2 regions of the Bradyrhizobium sp. WBOS08 genome follow, and region 2 is predicted to be linked to the other one. Evidence: riboswitches for the same ligand, from Rfam matches in the RefSeq annotation. Region 2 holds a riboswitch; the other holds the start of a gene.
The links. Region 2 has a riboswitch for S-adenosylmethionine ahead of DCM80_RS14560 (O-succinylhomoserine sulfhydrylase). Riboswitches for the same ligand answer to the same signal wherever they lie in the genome.

Region 1: linked by a shared signal. The riboswitch ahead of DCM80_RS15430 (homoserine O-acetyltransferase) and the one ahead of DCM80_RS14560 (O-succinylhomoserine sulfhydrylase) in region 2 are both predicted to bind S-adenosylmethionine.

Annotation. Positions count from the first base shown of each region.
Region 1 covers NZ_CP028988.1:3,229,554-3,234,571, reverse strand. Annotated here, with positions in the region: gene DCM80_RS15440 (alpha/beta fold hydrolase) at 1-420, shown strand, start outside; gene metW (methionine biosynthesis protein MetW) at 558-1,220, opposite strand; gene DCM80_RS15430 (homoserine O-acetyltransferase) at 1,223-2,428, opposite strand; SAM riboswitch at 2,520-2,599, opposite strand; gene DCM80_RS15425 (chorismate mutase) at 2,757-3,605, shown strand; gene hisC (histidinol-phosphate transaminase) at 3,642-4,739, shown strand; gene DCM80_RS15415 (prephenate/arogenate dehydrogenase family protein) at 4,736-5,018, shown strand, end outside.
Region 2 covers NZ_CP028988.1:3,060,210-3,065,227, forward strand. Annotated here, with positions in the region: gene DCM80_RS14555 (SGNH/GDSL hydrolase family protein) at 1-555, shown strand, start outside; gene DCM80_RS14560 (O-succinylhomoserine sulfhydrylase) at 671-1,858, opposite strand; SAM riboswitch at 1,934-2,013, opposite strand; gene DCM80_RS14565 (2'-deoxycytidine 5'-triphosphate deaminase) at 2,094-3,230, shown strand; gene DCM80_RS14570 (PAS domain S-box protein) at 3,336-3,752, shown strand; gene DCM80_RS14575 (hypothetical protein) at 3,857-4,909, shown strand.

The sequences.
Region 1 (5,018 bases), 170 kb from region 2:
CAAGAGGTCGCCAAAGTCACGCGCGAGGCGCCGAGCCGGATTCCGTTCCTGGTGAAAGATCCGCGCGGCCACGCCGATTTCTATGCCGCGCTGGCACGTCACGATGCCAAGGGTTCGGCGCGCACGATGCGCGGCTTCCAGGGCGGCCGTCCCTCGATCTACACGATGACGGATGCGATCAGGAAGGCGACGACGCCGGCACTGATCATCTGCGGCGACGAGGACGATCCGTGCGTGGGCCCGAGCCTGTTCGTGAAGAAGCACCTTCCCGCAGCGGGGCTGGCGATGTTTCCGAAGTCAGGCCACGTGCTCAATCTCGAAGAGCCCGCGCTGTTCAATGAAAGCGTCGAGCGGTTCGTGACGCTGGTGGAGGCGGGGCGCTGGCCGGCGCGGGATCCGCGCTCGCTGGTCCCACACTAGCTGTCATTCCGGGATGCGCCGAAGGCGCAGGCCCGGAATCCATCAGGCCGCAAACGCTGTCGCACGATGGATTCTCGGATGCGCAATTGCGCATCCTAGCTCGATGCTTCGCATCGCCCCGGAATGACGAAGAGAGACTACTTGCCCCCACCCCGGCTCAGCAGAAACACCGCCTGCTCGCCGAACATGTTCCACACCCACCAGGGCAGGTTCAGCGGCACCGGGCGGCCGTAGAGATCGAGCGCCACCGAACGTTCCATCTTGACGTTGATCTCGGCGCAGAGCTGCACGAAATCCTTGATGGTGCAGAAATGGATGTTGGCGGTGTCGTACCAGGTCGCCGGCAGGTTCTCGGTGCGCGGCATGTGGCCGCCGACCAGGAGCTGGAGCCGCATCTTCCAGAACCCGAAATTCGGGAACGAGACGATGGCTCTTCGGCCGATGCGCAGCAGATTCTCCAGCACCACGCGCGGCTGCCGCGTCGCCTGCAGCGTCTGCGACAGGATCACATAGTCGAAGGCGTCATCCGGATAGTTGACTAGGTCGGTGTCGGCGTCGCCCTGCACCACCGCAAGACCCTTGGCGACGCAGCGGTTGACGCCCTCGCGCGACAGCTCGATGCCGCGGCCGTCGATGCCGCGCGTCTCCAGCAGCTGCAACAGATCGCCCTCGCCGCAGCCGACATCGAGCACCTTCGAGCCCGGCTTGACCATCTCGGCGACCAGCAGGTGATCGGCGCGAAACTGGCCGGGCTGCCCCGCCGCAAGGCCGCCGAGCGGCAGCACTTCCTGTACAGACATCGCTAGCCGTCCTTCCTGCCGGTGAGCCCGCGCGCCTTGCCGGCCGATTGCAGGAAGGCGCGGGAGATGTCGAAGAATTCGGGCACGTCGAGCAGGAAGGCGTCGTGTCCGCGATCGGTCTCGATCTCCGCGAACGACACGCGCGCGCTCGAGGCGTTCAGCGCATGCACCAGCGCGCGCGATTCCGAGGTCGGAAACAGCCAGTCGCTGGTGAAGGAGACGACGCAGAAGCGGGTCTTGATGTCGGCGAACGCTTTCGCCAGCACCCCGCCATGGTCGGCCGCGATGTCGAAATAGTCCATCGCGCGCGTCAGATAGAGATAGGAGTTGGCATCGAAGCGCTCGACGAAGGAGGAGCCCTGGTAGCGCAGATAGGATTCGACCTGGAAGTCGGCGTCGAACGAAAAGGTCGGCAGCTCGCGATCCTGCATGCGCCGGCCGAACTTGCGATGCAGCGCCGCGTCGGAGAGATAGGTGATGTGCGCCGCCATGCGCGCCACCGCGAGCCCGCGATGCGGATGGATGCCGTGATCGGCATAGCCGCCGCCGTGCCAATCGGGATCGGCCATCACGGCCTGGCGGCCGAGCTCGTGGAAGGCGATGTTCTGCGCCGAGTGCCGCGTTGCGCAGGCGATCGCCAGCGCGGAGTACACGCGGCTAGGATAGGCCGCAGTCCATTGCAGCACCTGCATGCCGCCCATCGAGCCGCCGACGACCGCGAACAGCGTGTCGATGCCGAGCCGGTCGATCAGCATCGCCTGCGCGCGCACCATGTCGGGGATGGTGATGACGGGAAAATCGAGCCCCCAGACCTTGCCGGTGGCGGGATTGATCGACGCCGGCCCGGTCGAGCCCATGCAGCCGCCGATCACGTTGGAGCAGATGATGAAGTAGTGCTTGGGGTCGATGGGCCGACCGGGGCCGACCAGCGTCTCCCACCAGCCCGGCTTGCCGGTGACGGGATGGACATTGGCGACATGCTGATCGCCGGTCAGGGCATGGCAGATCAGGACCGCGTTGGAGCGATCGGCATTGAGCTCGCCATAGGTCTGGTAGGCGATCTGGAACGGTGAGAGATCGACGCCGCAATCGAGCCGCAGCGGCTGGTCGGCGCCGAAATGCGCAACCTGCGAGCTCGGATGATCCACCTCATGCGACCGCTCGTCGGCGCTGATCGCAGGACTCGGTATCGACTTGACGCCACCCATCTGACCATCGACCTCGTTTGCGATCAAACGCTTGATCGCCACTTGCATCAGGCCATGAAAAACCCGGCCTGAACGATAGGTTCGGCCGGGATCGGAAGCGTCCCCGGCCTGTTTAGCGAGTTTTTTAACGTGGCTGCAAGCCGGCCGGCTCAAATGACCACAGAACGGGCAAAAGCTACCGTCTTGGGCGGTTTTCGTCAAGTCGCGGCCCGGATCGGCTCAATTCGCCCCTGCCGCGTCGAAGGAGAAGGACGTCATTTCTCTTTGCTTTCGCCGCCCCGACTGCCTAATCAGGACATTCCCCATTCGAAACGATCGACAGCCAGACATGTCCCAACGTCCGCCCGCGCCGCCATCGCTGCAGGAACTGCGCAAGGAGATCGACGCGATCGACGAGGGCATGCATCGCCTGCTGATGCAGCGCGGCGACATCATCGACCGCCTGATCCAGGTGAAGCAGACCCAGGAGGTCGGCTCGGCGTTCCGGCCCGCGCGCGAGGCCGCGATGATGCGCGACCTCGTGCGGCGCCATCGCGGCATCCTGCCGCTCGACACGGTCGAAAGCATCTGGCGCGTCATCATCTCGACCTTCACCTATGTGCAGGCGCCGTTCTCCGTGCATGCCGACGTCTCGGTGAGCGAGCCGGCGATGCGCGATTCTGCGCGCTTCCATTTCGGCTTCACCGTGCCTTACGTCGCGCATTTCAGCGCGCAGGCCGCGGTGGAAGCGGCGGCAAAATCCAGGGGTGACCTGGCACTGGTCTCGGCGACCTCGAGCCGCACGCCGTGGTGGCTGGAGCTGGAAGCGGAGGGCGCGCCGAAGATCATCGCGCGAATGCCTTTCATCGAACGCGCCGACCATCCCGCCGCATTGCCGGTCTTCGCGATCTCGCGCGTCGCCGACAGCGCTTTGGTGACCGAGGTCGAGACCTTCAGCGTGCGCGTCTCCGGGTGGAACGCCGAGGTCGCGCGCGCGCTGTCGCCGCTCGCCGAGATCGTGGCGGTGCCCGATACCGCCTTCGACGGCGCAGCGCTGCTGGTCTCGGTCACAAGCGCGACCAGTATCGACAAGATCAGGGCTGCCCTGATCGAGGCGGGGGCCTCCGTGCGCTCCGTGGCCCTCGTCGGCAGCCACGCAACGCGCTATACGGTGCCCCCGACCGGGGCGAAATCGTAAACCGCGCACCACGCCCTGCCATTTTCGGAGTTCAAGATGTCCCGCCCCGTGCCGAATCCCGGCATTCTCGATATTGCGCCCTATACGCCCGGCAAGAGCCCGGTCGCCGAACCGGGCCGCAAGGTCTTCAAGCTGTCCGCCAACGAGACGCCGTTCGGGCCCTCGCCCATGGCGATCGAGGCGTTCAAGCGCGTGGCGGACCACCTGGAAGACTATCCGGAAGGCACCTCGCGCGTGCTGCGCGAGGCGATCGGCCGCTCCTTCGGGCTCGATCCCAACCGCATCATCTGCGGCGCCGGCTCGGACGAGATCCTCAATCTGCTCGCCCACACCTATCTCAGCCACGGCGACGAGGCGATCTCTACGACGCACGGCTTCCTGGTCTACCCGATCGCGACCATGGCGGTCGGCGCCAAGAACGTCATCGCGCAGGAGAAGGATCTCACCTGCGACGTCGATGCCATCCTCAAGGCGGTGACGCCGAAGACCAAGCTGGTCTGGCTCGCCAACCCCAACAACCCGACCGGCACTTACATCCCGTTCGACGAGGTCAAGCGGCTGCGCGCCGGCCTGCCCTCGCACGTGCTGCTGGTGCTGGACGCCGCCTATTGCGACTACGTCTCGCGCAACGACTACGAGATGGGGATCGAGCTCGTCGCCACCACCGAGAACACGGTGGTGACCCACACCTTCTCCAAGATCCACGGCCTCGCTGCGCTGCGTATCGGCTGGATGTTCGGCCCCGAGCACATCATCGACGCCGTCAACCGCATCCGCGGCCCCTTCAACGTGTCGACGCCGGCGATGTATGCCGCGGTCGCCGCGATCGAGGACACCGCGCATCAGGCGATGTCGAAGCAATTCACCGAGACCTGGCGCAACTGGCTGACCGAGGAGATCGGCAAGCTCGGATTGAAGGTGACGCCGAGCGTCGCCAATTTCGTGCTGATCCACTTTCCGACCGACAAGGGCAGGACCGCCGACGACGCCGACGCCTTCCTCACCAGGCGCGGCCTCGTGCTGCGCGGCCTGAAGAACTACGGCCTGCCGCATTCGCTGCGCATGACCATCGGCACCGAGGAGGCCAACCGCCTCGTGGTCGACGCCTTGCGCGACTTCTTGGCCGGCAAATGAGCGAGCAGGCGCATTTCCAGCGCATCGCGCTGATCGGCTTCGGCCTGATCGGCGGCTCGATCGCGCGCGCTGCGAAGCTCCAGGGCCTGGCTGGCGAGATCGTCACCACCGCGCGCTCGGAGAAGACGCGCGCGCGGGTGATGGAGCTTGGTATCGTCGACAAGGTGGTGGCGACCAATGCGGAAGCGGTGAAGGATGCCGATCTCGTCATCCTCTGCATTCCCGTCGGCGCCTGCGGGCCGGTGGCGCAGGAGATTGCCGCGCATTTGAAGCCCGGTG
Region 2 (5,018 bases):
GCGCAGCTGCGCCGGCACTATCCGACCGCCGACATCAGCGTCATCAATGCCGGTGTCGGCGGCGAGGACGCGCCCGAGATGATGAAGCGCCTTCAGACGCAGGTGATCGACATGCATCCGGATCTCGTGATCTGGCAGGTCGGCACCAACGCCGTGCTGCGCAATCTCGATCCCGGCGAAACCGCCAAGATGGTGGAGGACGGCATCAGCCGCATCCAGGCCGCGGGCGGCGCCGACATCGTGCTGGTCGATCCGCAATATTCGCCGGCCGTCAACCAGCGCGCCGAGAGCGCCGGCAAGATGGTGAAGCTGCTCGGCAAGGTCGCCGAGCTCCGTCACGTCGGAATCTTCCCGCGCTTTGAGGTGATGCGTGACTGGCACGAGAAGCAGGCCATTCCGGTCGAGGGCTTCGTGATCGCCGACGGCCTGCACATGAACGATTGGGGCTATGCCTGCTTCGCCCAGCTGCTCGGCGACGACATCATCCGCTCGGTCGGCCAGATCAAGCTGGGCGTGAACGTGCCGGCCGACGTGAGAACGTATCGGCCGATGTAAGAGGGTGCGTAGGGTGGGTTAGGCGAAGCCGTAACCCACCACTGTCTGTCTCCGCGGATGCAGAAGAGGTGGATTACGCCTTCGGCTAATCCACCCTACGAGACCTCGCCTCGCTTCACGCCTGCTCCAGCGCCGTGGTGAGATCCTCGATCAGATCGTCGGCATGCTCGAGCCCTGCCGAGAAGCGAATGAAGCCTTCGCCGATGCCGAGCGCTGCGCGGTCTTCCGGCTTCAGGCGCTGATGCGTCGTGGTCGCCGGATGCGTGACGAGGCTCTTGGCGTCGCCGAGATTGTTCGAGATCCTCGCAAGCTTCAGCGCGTTGAGCACGCGGAACGCGGCCGCTTTGCCGCCCTTGACCTCGAAGCCGACCAGCGTCGAGCCGCCGCGCATCTGCTTTTTCACCAATGCGGCCTGGGGATGATCGGCGCGGCCGGGATAGACCAGCCGCGAAATCTTCGGGTGGCTCGCCAGCACCTCGGCGATGCGCGAAGCGGTCTCGGTCTGCGCGCGCACCCGCACGCCCAGCGTCTCCAGGCCCTTGAGCAGGACCCAGGCGTTGAACGGCGAGATCGACGGCCCGGTCTGCCGCATGAAATTGTGGATGTGCTCGGCGATGAAGGCTTCCGAGGACAGGATGATGCCGCCGAGGCAGCGGCCCTGGCCGTCGATGTGCTTGGTCGCCGAATAGACCACGACGTCGGCCCCGAGCGCGAGCGGGCTTTGCCAGATTGGGGTTGCGAACACGTTGTCGACGACGAGCCGCGCCCCGCCCTTGTGCGCGATCTCGGCGATCGAGGGAATGTCGAGCACGTCGAGCGTCGGGTTGGTCGGGCTCTCCAGGAAGAACGTCTTGGTGTTGGGCCGGAGCGCGCGGTGCCATTGGTCGAGATCGAGCCCGTCGACCAGCGTGGTCTCGATGCCGTAGCGCGGCAACAGGTCCTGCACGACGTAGAGGCACGAGCCGAACAGCGCGCGGGAGGCCACGACGTGATCGCCGGCCTTGAGCGGTGCCAGGATCGCGGTCGTCACCGCGGCCATGCCTGTCGCCGCCGAGCGGGCGGCCTCGGCGCCTTCGAGCTCGATCATGCGGCGCTCGAACATCGCGATGGTGGGATTGGAATAGCGCGAATAGATGAAGCCGGGGTCCTCGCCCTTGAACCGCGCCTCGCATTGCTCGGCGGTGTCGTAGACATAGCCCTGGGTCAGGAACAGCGCCTCCGAGGTCTCGCCATATTGCGAGCGCAGGGTGCCGGAATGAACCAGGCGGGTTTCGGGGCGGTAGTTGGCGGTCGACTTCGACATAGGGTACCTCCGACATGACCGCCTCGTCGAAAGCGGTCACAAAAAAACCGGCCTGGATATCTCCACGGGCCGGGATCACAGAGGTCCCCGGCCTGTTTAGCGACTTATTTAACGTGGCTGCAAGCCGGCCGGCTCAAATCACCACGGGATAAGTGATGCTCATATTCGGCAATGCCCTTTCCGTCAAGGCGTCCATCGGATAGCCGTAAAAGACCTGTATTTCCGGCCTGTCCGGATGCATCTGACCCCTGATGAGGACCCCCGGTTGACGTTCACGGTCGCGCCCGACGCCAATGGTATCCTGCCCGACCGCATGATCGCGGCGATGGCGGAGGCGGGGCTCATCCGGCCCGCCTACGACTTCGTCGAGAGCCAGATCCAGCCGGCGAGCCTCGATCTGCGTCTCGGCGACATCGCCTATCGCGTCCGCGCCAGCTTCCTGCCCGGTCCCGGCGCCACCGTCGCCGAGCGCATCGACGAGCTGAAGCTGCACGAGTTCAGCCTCGCCGACGGCGCGGTGCTGGAGACCAACTGCGTCTACATCGTGCCGCTGCTGGAAAGCCTCGCGCTGCCGCCGGAGATCGTCGCCGCCGCGAACCCCAAGAGCTCCACCGGCCGACTCGATGTCTTCACCCGCGTGATCGCCGACGGCACCCGCCGCTTCGACATGATCGGCGCCGGCTATCACGGCCCGCTCTATGCCGAGATCAGCCCGAAGACGTTCCCGGTCCTGGTGCGCGAGGGCTCGCGCCTGTCCCAGGTGCGCTTCCGCACCGGTGATGCCATTCTCAACGCCGACGAGCTCGACGGCTTGCACGCCGCCGAGCGTCTGGTCGATGTCGACGACGCCGATCTGTCGGGTGGCGTTGCCGTCTCCGTCGACCTGTCCGGCGAGAAAGCGGGCGGCTTCGTCGGTTATCGCGCCAAGCGTCACACCGGCGTCGTCGACGTCGATCGCCGCTCCGGCTATGCGGTGGAGGACTTCTGGGAGCCGATGTCGGCCCGTCCCGACGGCAGCCTGATCCTCGATCCCGGCGAGTTCTACATCCTCGCCTCGAAGGAAGCCGTGCAGGTGCCGCCCGACTACGCCGCGGAGATGGTGCCGTTCGATCCCCTGGTCGGCGAGTTCCGGGTGCATTACGCCGGATTCTTCGATCCCGGCTTCGGCTATGCCGGCGCCGGCGGACTAGGATCGCGCGCCGTGCTGGAGGTGCGCTCGCGCGAAGTGCCGTTCATCCTCGAGCACGGCCAGATCGTCGGCCGTCTCGTCTACGAGAAGATGCTGGCCCGCCCTGATGCAATGTACGGCCAGCGCATCGGTTCCAACTACCAGGCCCAGGGTCTCAAACTATCGAAGCATTTTCGGGTGTAGCCCGATCCTGTAGCCCGGATAGAGCGGAAGCGAAATCCGGGGCGGTTGCACTTGTGGCACGATCCCGGACTACGCTGCGCTTCATCCGGGCTACGAGGTGACCACATGACCAATCCATCCGAACTCGATGCAAGGATCGCCGAAGGCGTTGCGGATGCGCTGATCTATTCGGATCGCTCGGGAACGATCATGCGCTGGAACGGTGCCGCGGCGGCCCTGTTCGGCTTCTCCGCTGCGGAAGCGCTCGGCCAGAATCTGGACCTGATCATTCCCGAGCATTTGCGCGCCGCGCACTGGAAGGGCTTCGAGGCCGCGCTCGCCAGCGGCAGCATGAAGCTTGCGGGCAAGCCGACGCTGACCCGCGCGCTGCACAAGAGCGGACGCAAGCTCTACATCGAGATGACGTTCGCCCTGGTGCGGGATTCCGCCGGCAACGTCCTCGGATCCGTGGCGATGGCGCGCGATGTCACCGAGCGGGTCGAGCGTGAGCGCGCGGCCAAGGCGCCGCCGCAAACTTCGTGATGCGGAATTGACGGGCAATCGCGCAGGGCGCTCTGCACGGGCGTGATGTTGCCTGCCGCGGGGTGCGGTGACACACTCGATCGAAACAACGATCGGGAGCGAACATGGCCGCCGCTGTAGACGCTGCGCAGGAAGCCCAATGGAAGCGCTGGCGCGCGGTCGCCGACCTCTATCACGCATATTTCACCGGGCTCATCCTCACCGTCGTGACGCGGCGTGGCACCGCTGACGCTGCCGAGTTCGTCTTCCGCGTGTTTCGCCGCCAGCAGCAGGAGCGCTTCCTGCCGGGGCTTGCGAAGCTCGGGATCGATCATCTGCCGCCGGCGGTGGCGGCCGCGCAATATCACTATCTCTCGAACTGGATCGGCGGCGTGCATGTCGAGTACATGTACGAGAGCGACGCCAAGGCCTGGATCCGCTATCCGCCGCCGCGCTGGATCTGGAAGGGCACCGCGATCTGCGGTGTGCCGGGCGAGGTCTCGCGCGCGATGCTGCGCGGCTGGCACGCCAACAATGGCGCAGCCCTCGGCGATCTCAGGCTCGGCTTCGTCTGCACCAAGCAGAGCGTCGACGGCCAGGACGGGTTGGAAGGCTACTATCACCAATACGATCATCCGCTCGAGCCGGACCAGCGGCTGGTGTTCGCGCGCCACCTCGACGCGCCGCTGTTCGATGCGAAGACCGCGCCGGCGCTTCCCGTGGCGAGCTGGCCGAAACCGCGCCTGGAAAAAGCCTATCGCAATTACGCGATGGAGTATGTGCGCACCGCGGCGCCCGTCATGGTGCAGCTGTTCGGGCCTGAAGACGCCGGCCACCTGCTGCGCCTCACCGGCAAGCTGATCGGGATGCAATATTTCGATGACGTCGCCGCCGCGCTGGCGATGAGCCGCGGCGGGGCAGGTGAATTCGCAGCGTTCCTGAACGCGCTGCTTGCCGCGCAGGATGATGCGGTCGAGACCGCACGATCCGAAGGTGCCTTCGAGGTCCGCCAGCAGACGTGGAAGCTGATGGACGACGTCGCTGACTATCAGCCGGCTTGCGCCAAGGTGCTGGAGGGGCTGTTCGAAGGCCTCGCCGCAGGCTGCGGGCGGCATATCGCCGTGCAGCTGCGCCTCGCCGCCGGTTGCCGCCCGCCATTGCTCTGGTCGATCGAGTAATCCCGCCATGGAAATGCGCTGCCGCAGGGCACGCCTGCATCCGGCGCAGGAGGAATCGGCCATGGCCGTGCTAACAAGCCGCCCGGCGCGCCCCGCGCGAACAAATTGA